Regions from separate parts of the Leclercia sp. CFBP8987 genome, predicted to be linked through region 3. Evidence: predicted binding sites of a transcription regulator. Region 3 holds the regulator's gene; each other region holds the start of a gene.
What was found. Region 3 encodes CRP, which controls carbon source genes, mostly activating them, when cyclic AMP is high. Its sites were predicted from a motif close to ATGTGANNNNNNTCACAT; they were not measured.
Positions count from the first base shown of each region.

Region 1: a site for CRP is predicted at 1,262-1,279, ahead of SOM40_RS00675 (PTS mannitol transporter subunit IICBA). Genes of this name have one in related genera too.
Region 2: a site for CRP is predicted at 1,436-1,453, ahead of mlc (sugar metabolism global transcriptional regulator Mlc). Genes of this name have one in related genera too.

Region 1 is NZ_CM188255.1:133,116-136,397, reverse strand. Features, by position in the region: gene SOM40_RS00685 (HlyD family secretion protein) at 1-515, opposite strand, end outside; gene SOM40_RS00680 (DUF3302 domain-containing protein) at 518-874, opposite strand; gene SOM40_RS00675 (PTS mannitol transporter subunit IICBA) at 1,535-3,282, shown strand, end outside.
Region 2 is NZ_CM188255.1:2,156,673-2,159,954, reverse strand. Features, by position in the region: gene bioD (dethiobiotin synthase) at 1-2, opposite strand, end outside; gene mlc (sugar metabolism global transcriptional regulator Mlc) at 128-1,348, opposite strand; gene ynfL (multidrug efflux transcriptional activator YnfL/SxtR(Kp)) at 1,476-2,375, opposite strand; gene ynfM (multidrug efflux MFS transporter YnfM/SxtP(Kp)) at 2,498-3,282, shown strand, end outside.
Region 3 is NZ_CM188255.1:4,442,258-4,445,539, reverse strand. Features, by position in the region: gene SOM40_RS21470 (YccS/YhfK family putative transporter) at 1-1,343, opposite strand, end outside; gene crp (cAMP-activated global transcriptional regulator CRP) at 1,401-2,033, opposite strand; gene SOM40_RS21460 (OsmC family protein) at 2,343-2,747, shown strand; gene SOM40_RS21455 (phosphoribulokinase) at 2,790-3,282, opposite strand, start outside.

The DNA of each region.
Region 1 (3,282 bases), 570 kb from region 3:
AGGTAGTTTTGCCGCGCGTTATCGATATCGCTTTCAGAGAACGGATTGACCTTCGCCTGGCTGCCTTTTAAATAGCGCTGATAGTCTTTAAACAGACGATCGCGCTCGGCAGAGACGCGGGTGGTATTCGACTGGGCTTCCGCAAGCTGTGCTTTCAGTACTTTGATATTGTGCGTCGCGGTGACCAGGTCAGCCTGCAGACGATCGACGCGGGCCTGATAGCGGCTCGGATCGATTTTAAATAACACGTCGCCCTTTTTAATAAGCTGGTTATTTTTATCGGTAACTTCACTCACCACCCCCGTGACCTGCGGAGTAATAGGGATAGAAATAACCGCTTTCTGCGCCGTAAACGTATACGGGTGGTTATAGTTCATTAATAAAATAAGCCCGGCCACAATAAACACGCCGCCTAAGGTCGCGGTGGCTAACGTCCACTGGTTTACCGGAATACGGAATATTTTAAAGATCGCCCATGCAAACGCGACATAGGTCAGGATGATCAACAGATCCATGATTAGCGCTCCGACGTGTTCTTATCAGCAGTGGGTTGCACTGCGGCCAGTTTGTGTTCCAGCTCGGCTACGCGCTTTGCCAGCGCATCGACGTCGGGGCTGCGTTCGGGCGGCTGTATGTGGTTCTGCATCCCCCAGCCACGCTCTGGCTGGTAGAGGGTGGCCCAAATCCACAGAAACGGCCAAATGGCATGCAGCGTAAACAGGCTAATCCATCCCGCGGTATGGATCGCATCGGCATGGGGATGATTGCGCTTTTTGGCCATATTATACGGAATGTCATGGATAGCGATGATTCCATAAAAAAGAACCAGGAAGACAAAAATCAATACACCCAGCGCAAAATAGTTGAGAAACATATTTGCCTCACTAAATAAATCGTAAACTCATTAAAATAATTAAATGGTAAGCAGCCAAATTAATTGTTGGTTAAGCACACGAATGTGTACTTATTATTTCAGAGCCGGGGAGTATGATTTTTTCTTATATCTCCATGCAAGTTTAGAAGCTTGACAAAATATATCCTGAATAATAATAGACTTAAGTTTACAGTATGAGCTTAATCCAGCTTAGCACTTTTCGCCATACCATATTCTGGTACTATTTTTTTAACGATAAGTGTTGCTTACTTACATCCTGGCGCTGCTGGGTTAAACAGATGTTGCCGTCGATCACATCCGGAGAAATCCGTATAAAAATATTTTGTGGAATAGATCACACTCCCGAAACAAACTCACGACAACGAAATGTGATTTATTTCACATTTTAGCCGTCAAACTGCCGCTTTTGCGGCCATTGTATTTTTTTTACACTTCATTTTTGTGACGAAGATCACCTCAATCATTATCACACCCCCTATATTTACGTGATCTAAATCACACTATTTTGCCCTGTCTGGACAGGTAAACTATTAAGTGCCAAATTTCACCTCATCAGAACAGGGCTGGGCAACCTCTGCCACCGCATTAACAACAAACCTCGGGCTCTAAGCCTGCGTTAACAAAAAGAAGGGGTGTTTTATGTCATCCGATTTCAAGATCAAAGTTCAAAGCTTTGGTCGATTCCTCAGCAACATGGTGATGCCAAATATCGGCGCGTTTATCGCGTGGGGTATCATCACTGCGTTATTTATTCCGACAGGGTGGTTGCCTAACGAAACGCTGGCGAAACTTGTTGGCCCAATGATCACCTATCTGCTGCCGCTGCTCATCGGTTATACCGGTGGTCGTCTGGTGGGCGGAGACCGCGGTGGCGTGGTCGGTGCGATCACCACTATGGGCGTGATCGTCGGTGCCGATATGCCAATGTTCCTCGGCGCCATGATTGCCGGTCCTCTGGGCGGTTGGGCGATTAAGAAGTTCGACGTCTGGGTTGATGGTAAAATCAAATCCGGCTTCGAAATGCTGGTGAACAACTTCTCTGCCGGCATCATCGGCATGATCCTGGCGATTCTGGCGTTCCTCGGCATTGGCCCGGCAGTTGAAGTGCTCTCCAAACTGCTGGCGGCGGGCGTTAACTTCATGGTTGCCCACGACATGCTGCCGCTGGCGTCCATCTTTGTTGAACCGGCAAAAATCCTGTTCCTCAACAACGCCATCAACCACGGGATCTTCTCCCCGCTGGGTATTCAGCAGTCCCATGACCTCGGCAAATCCATCTTCTTCCTGATTGAAGCGAACCCGGGTCCGGGTATGGGCGTGCTGCTGGCATATATGTTCTTTGGTCGCGGTAGCGCTAAGCAGTCTGCTGGCGGTGCGGCTATCATCCACTTCCTCGGTGGTATCCACGAAATTTACTTCCCGTACGTGCTGATGAACCCACGTCTGATCCTCGCCGTTATCCTCGGCGGTATGACTGGCGTGTTCACGCTGAGCGTGCTGGGCGGCGGTCTGGTGTCCCCTGCTTCTCCAGGTTCTATCCTGGCGGTACTGGCAATGACCCCGAAAGGTGCCTACTTCGCTAACATCGCGGCTATCTGTGCGGCCATGGCGGTCTCCTTCGTGGTCTCAGCTATCCTGCTGAAAACCAGCAAAGTGAAAGAAGAAGACGATATCGAAGCGGCAACCCGTCGTATGCAGGACATGAAATCTCAGTCTAAAGGTGTTGCTGCAACGCCACTGACCGCAGGTGATGTCTCTAACGACCTGAGCCACGTGCGTAAAATCATCGTTGCCTGCGACGCCGGTATGGGTTCCAGCGCCATGGGTGCCGGTGTACTGCGTAAGAAAGTAGCGGATGCCGGTCTGTCTCAGATCTCCGTTACCAACAGCGCCATTAACAGCCTGCCGCCGGATGTTGACCTGGTCATCACCCACCGCGACCTGACCGAGCGTGCGATGCGCCAGGTTCCGCAGGCGCAGCACATTTCGCTGACCAACTTCCTCGACAGCGGTCTGTACACCAGCCTGACCGAACGTCTGGTAGCCGCACAGCGTCACGAAGATAACGAAGTGAAAGTACGTACCAGCCTGCAGGACAGCTTCGACGAGAGCAACAGCCACCTGTTCCGTCTGGGTGCGGAGAACATCTTCCTTGGCCGTACCGCGAGCCATAAAGAAGAAGCGATTCGCTTTGCCGGTGAGCAGCTGGTGAAAGGCGGCTACGTGCAGCCGGAATATGTTGAAGCAATGCTGGAACGTGAAAAACTGACCCCGACCTACCTGGGCGAATCCATTGCGGTGCCGCACGGTACGGTAGAAGCGAAAGATCGCGTTCTGAAAACCGGCGTGGTGTTCTGTCAGTACCCGGCAGGCGTGCGCTTCGGTGA
Region 2 (3,282 bases), 2.3 Mb from region 3:
ATCACTCACTCCACCGTTATGCTTTGGAAATATAAATCTAGGAAATAATTCAGTGGGGGAAGTCTAAGGCATGCGCTATCCGCCCAGTTTGAGATAGCGCAATTTTTGGTAAGACTACAGGAATCTGTTAACCCTGCAGGAGACGGATCAGCAGGGACCCGTTGTACATCGCATCTTTCACCAGCGCCGCACCGGCCATCGTCCCCTGATTGGTAAACTGGGTGCTCTCCACCACGATATGTTTACTGTAGGCCGGCAGGGACTGCTGGCGGATGGAGTCGGCGATCGCCGGGAAGAGGACGTCTGCCGCCTGGCTCAGGGGCGAACCGATCAGGATCTTTTGCGGGTTAAAGAGGTTAACCATGATGGCAATGATGCGTCCGACGTTGGTGCCCACGCCGGTAATGATATCTTTGGCCAGCAGATCCCCCTGCTGGGCGGCCGCACACAGCGACGCCACGGTCAGGGGTTGGCCATGCAGCGTAGAACTCATCGACTGGCCGAGCCGGAGTTGGGCCAGTTCCATCACGCTATCCACGCTGGCTATGGTCTCCAGGCAGCCGTGGTTACCGCAGTAACAGCGTTTGCCGTAGGGATCAACCTGGGTATGGCCAATCTCCACCAGGCTGCTGCTCCCGGCGTGTAGCAGACGGCCATCGGTGATCACCCCGGCTCCCACGTTGTGGTCAATCACCACCTGAATCACGTCCCGCGCCCCGCGTGAAGCGCCGAACAATGCCTCGGCCATGGTCCAGGCGCTGATGTCATGCTGAATATAGACCGGCACGCCGGTGTGGTTTTTCAGCACCTCTCCCAGCGGCATCTCTTTGACGTCGTCGTAGAACGGCATCCGGTGGACAATACCATTTTCGGTATCAATAATGCCCGGCATGGTGATGGCGATGGCGGTCAGACGCTCCAGCTTCTGCTGGTGATGTATAAAGAATTGATCGATAAGCGCGGTGATCCGTACCTCAAGCGGCAGCTCAGCTTTCAGCGCCAGCGGGAGTTGCTCTTCCACCACCAGCTTGCTGCTGAGATCGCGCAGCGCCAGGTAGATTTCGCCCCGGCTGATGCGCAACGAGAGGTAGTGCCAAGCTTCGGTTTCCACCACCAGCCCTACCGCCGGACGGCCACGGCTGCCCGGCTCCTGAATTTCGGTCTCCTGCACCAGATGCGCTTCGAGCATTTCTCGTACAATCTTGGTGATACTGGCAGGTGCCAGTTGCGCAAGGCGGGAAAGATCGATGCGCGAGACCGGCCCAAGCTGATCAATCAGGCGATATACTGCACCCGCATTGGTCTGCTTAATCTGATCGATATGCCCAGGCTGACTATCAGCAACCACCACGTACTCCCTTATTTTCGAGCTTCGAAATAAACTGTGGGCTATGGTGAAGCACTTCTACAGTGATCGTCAAATTTTTACTTAGCCTTGTGATTTACAGCACATTTTTACCCGCTTTTTTTGCGGCTTAACCGCCCGACGAGGCCTGAATCAACAGTTTTTTGAAACGTTGTGCCGCAGCGCTGAGCTCATGATGCTTCGACCATACCAGCCACATCTCTGACACCGCATCCGGTTCGGCTATCGCTACCCAGCGCATTTCATTCAGCTGCAGGCGTTTAAACGAGGCTGGCAGGATCGACACCCCCAGCCCGGCCGCCACCAGGCCGATAATGGTCATCGCCTCACCCACCTCCTGGGTGATGACCGGGGTAACACCGTAGCGGCGCAACAGCCCCAGGATGTCGTCATACAGGCCGGTGCCAACACGCGGATCAAAAAAGACAAACGGCTCGTTAGCCAGCTCGGCAAGAGAAATGGCCGGTTTGGCCGCCAGAGGGTGATCCCGGTGGATCATCACCAGCAGCGGCTCGCGCAGCACCCGCTGCCACGCCAGGGTATCCGGCAGCTGGGTATTGCGCATCAGGCCGAGATCCAGCGAACCTTCGCTGAGCGGGACGATCTGCTCCCGGGTGTTAATCTCCCGGGTCTGGATATGCACATCCGGTGAGAGGCGGCGAAAGGTCGACAGGGTGTGCGAAATGGCGCGGATAAAGGGCGCAGACGAGGTAAACCCGAGGCGTAACTCCCCGGTTTCGCCATGATGCAGGCGTTCTGCCCGGGCGGCCGCCTCGTCCACCTGAATCAGGATCTGGCGGCTGTCGGCCAGAAACTGGCGCCCTGCCGCCGTCAGCCCCACGCTGCGGTTGGTGCGGGCCAGCAGACGGGCTCCCACCTGCTGCTCCAGGGCCTGGATCTGCTGGCTCAGCGGCGGTTGGGAGATATTCAGCCGCGCCGCGGCGCGCCCAAAATGCAGCTCCTCAGCGACGGCGACAAAGTAGCGCAGATGACGCAGTTCGATATTCATATCTTTAACGTATCATTTGAGATTATTAATATATTAGACAGAATATTTACATTTTCCTACCCTGATCCCTGTGGTCATACCCGTCACCAGAAATCACGGGGATGTTGAAGCAAGGAACTTACGTGAGTCGTACAACAACGGCTGATATCGCCCCGACAGATGATATCGATATACCAACCAGGCCCCGTCCGGTTCAGTTAATCAAACGCGGCACCCCGCAGTTTATGCGCGTTACCCTGGCGCTGTTCTCCGCCGGACTGGCGACCTTCGCCCTCCTCTACTGCGTGCAACCGATCCTACCAGTGCTGTCGCACGAGTTTGGCGTGACGCCTGCCACCAGCAGTATCTCGCTCTCAATCTCCACCGGGATGCTGGCGGTTGGTTTACTCTTTACCGGGCCGCTGTCGGACGCCATCGGGCGCAAACCGGTGATGGTCACCGCCCTGCTGCTGGCCTCGGTCTGTACTTTGCTGTCGACGATGATGACCAGCTGGCACGGGATTTTGATCATGCGCGCGCTGATCGGCCTCTCCCTCAGCGGCGTGGCGGCGGTGGGCATGACTTACCTTAGCGAGGAGATCCACCCCAGCTTTGTCGCCTTCTCGATGGGGCTCTATATCAGCGGTAACTCTATTGGCGGGATGAGCGGACGGCTGCTGAGCGGGGTCTTTACCGACTTCTTCAGCTGGCGAATTGCGCTGGCGGCGATCGGCTGCTTTGCGCTGGCATCGGCGCTGATGTTCTGGAAAATCCTGCCGGAATCGCGCCACTTTCGCCCTACCGCCTTGCGACCTAAAACACTGCTGATTAACTTCCGCCTGCACTGGCGCGACCGGGGTCTGCCTCTGCTGTTCCTGACCGGATTCCTGCTGATGGGCTCGTTTGTCACCCTGTTTAACTACATTGG
Region 3 (3,282 bases):
ACCAGAGTGATCACCAGCATCCCGGCGAGGGTATAGCCTTCCGGAACGTGGAAGTGCAGGGTGACACCGGCGATGATCAGCCCCACCATGGTGCCGGCCGCCCGGTGGAAAATACGCACCCGCGTCGCGCTGTAGCCGTTTTGCGTTACCAGCAGGACGGTCATTAAGATCCAGTAAGGTTTCGGCAGGTGCAGCGCTATGCCCATCAGGCTGGCGATACTCAGCATCACGCTGATACGCGCCGCATTACGGAGGGCGGCAGACTTCAGCGACAGATAGCTTTTCAGGGCGGGGATCAGCGGCAGGCGTTTCTGCTTGTCGGCCATCAGGTCGCGCGGGTAGAGCGGACGCTGGGTGCGCAGCACCCGGGCGATACGGCTGAAGTGCCAGGCGCAGAACTGTCCCACCGGGTTATCCGGGTGCTGACGGGCGATTTTTTCCAGCGCGCCGAGCGGTTTGTCCATGCTAAAGCGAGTGGGGTAGCGATGATAGAGGATGTCATCAGCCAGCACCCGCAGGCGGGCCGCCACGGTCTGTGCGTTCCAGCGGATCACCGCTTCGGCGTGACTGCGCTCCACCAGCTTTTGCACCTCCTTCGGGTGGTGCAGACTGACGGAGATATGCTCCTGCAGATCCAGCCCCACCTGGAAGGTGCGCAGCAGGCGTTTGTATTCGTGATTTCTGTTGGCCGCCAGCATATGCAGCTGCTGGTAACAGAGGCTGATCAGATCCACTACCTTCTGCTGGCGGGCCAGCAGCGGTGGCAACGATTTCTCAGGGTCAGTGTGCTGGGTCAGCAGGGTATATTTCGCTTCGCAGTAATCCGCCAGCTGTTGATAGAGCATGCTCAGCGACTCGCGCAGCGGCTGTTCGCGCCACATCCAGAACCAGAACCAGTTAAACAGCCCGTACCAGAGGGTGCCCAGCGTATAGAGGAGCAGCGGTTCCCAGACCGGCATGTTCCCGGCAAGACTCAGGGTAAAGATGGCCGCAATCAGCGAGGCGGGCAGGAGTCGCGCATGGAGAGCGCTGATTTCTGCCGTGACGCCTAAGGTCATTGCCAGTACCGTCAGAATGAGCGGCAGTGGAATATCCCGCGCCAGCAACAGCTGGACGGCCAGGCTACATCCGGCAAACAGGCAGCCGCCAATAGTCAGACGTTTAAAAAAGCGTTTATGCGGTGTGTCCAGGCCAGCGATGTTGCAGCAGGCTGGAACCAGAGAAAAGAGGAGTCCCTGTTGCAGATGACCGAAAATCAAACCCACAGCCACGGGGAGACACAACACCAGGGTTTGCCGCAGTGCGTAGTTAACTTCCGGGTGATAAATGAGCCTGCGCCACATGGATGCTAGAGACAAAAACGGCGTGGCATCCTGCGATGCCACGCCGTTTGAGCGGAATTAACGTGTTCCGTAAACCACGATGGTTTTACCGTGGGCGGAAATCAGGTTTTGATCTTCCAGCATTTTCAGAATACGACCGACTGTCTCACGCGAACATCCGACGATCTGACCAATTTCCTGACGGGTAATTTTAATTTGCATACCGTCCGGGTGGGTCATGGCGTCTGGCTGTTTCGCCAGGTTCAGCAGGGTCTGAGCGATACGGCCCGTTACGTCGAGGAAGGCGAGGTTACCCACTTTCTCGGACGTGACCTGCAGACGGCGAGCCATCTGCGAGGAGAGGCGCATCAGGATATCCGGGTTAACCTGGATCAGCTGGCGGAACTTCTTATAGGAGATCTCAGCCACTTCACACGCGGTCTTCGCACGCACCCAGGCGCTACGCTCCTGACCTTCTTCAAACAGGCCCAGCTCGCCGATGAAATCTCCCTGATTCAGGTAAGAGAGGATCATCTCTTTGCCTTCTTCATCTTTGATCAGCACTGCCACTGAGCCTTTGACGATGTAATACAACGTTTCCGCTTTTTCACCCTGGTGAATCAGCGTGCTCTTCGATGGGTACTTATGAATATGGCAATGAGACAAGAACCATTCGAGAGTCGGGTCTGTTTGCGGTTTGCCAAGCACCATGCGCTGTTATCCTCTGTTATAAGCTGTCTCCAGAGTCTGGCTATGTACCTGTACTCTGGGGTTGCAATCGAATTCTTTCCCCTGCCTGGGGTCTGGCTGGCACAATAATTAGCAGCCTGGAATGTGTGATGTCCTCTGCATACATGTGCAACGTCAATGTATTACTGTAGCATCCCGACTGTTTTAGCATAGCTTTTGCCGCGTGTCTCCTGGTGTCTCGCTTCAGCTTGATGCAGGTCGACTTCCGTTGTCAGAATTGTTACTGACGCGTAATCTGTCAGCAAAAATGCACTCCTGGAGTTAATACAAATGCAAGCACGTGTGAAATGGGTAGAAGGGTTAACGTTCCTTGGTGAGTCCGCTTCCGGGCACCAGATTTTGATGGATGGCAACTCCGGTGATAAAGCGCCAAGCCCGATGGAAGTAGTCCTGATGGCGGCAGGCGGATGCAGCGCCATCGACGTGGTGTCGATCCTGCAAAAAGGGCGTCACGATGTGACCGACTGTGAAGTGAAGCTGACCTCAGAGCGCCGTGAAGAGGCGCCGCGCCTGTTCACCCATATCAACCTGCACTTCGTGGTCACCGGCAAAGCGCTGAAAGATGCGGCGGTATCCCGCGCGGTGGATCTCTCTGCGGAGAAGTACTGCTCCGTGGCGCTGATGCTGGAGAAAGCGGTCAACATTACGCATTCGTATGAAGTGATCGAGGCCTAAGCGCCTTGCCCGGTGGCGCTGCGCTTACCGGGCAACAAAACCTCAGTCGATCTTCTTGCCTTCCATCAACCGCTGCACCAGCGGCATCATGATCAACTCCATCGCCAGCCCCATCTTCCCGCCCGGCACCACCAGCGTATTGATGTGCGAAATAAATGAACCCTGCAGCATCGCCAGCAGCCAGGGGTAGTCAATATTGTCCAGATTGCGGAAGTGGATCACCACGAAGCTCTCGTCAAGGGACGGGATGCCTTTTGCGGCAAAGGGGTTAGAAGTGTCCACGGTCGGGACGCGCTGGAAGTTAATATGGGTGCGGGAAAACTGTGGCGTCAGGAAGTTAATGTAATCCTCCATCGAGCGCACCACCGAGTCCATCACCGCCTCGCGGGAGTGACCGCGTTCGCTGGTATCCCGCGTCAGCTTCTGGATCCACTCCAGATTGACGATCGGTACCACGCCCACCAGCAGGTCGACATGGCGCGCCACGTCGTGATGCGGCGTCACCACTCCGCCATGCAGGCCTTCATAAAACAGC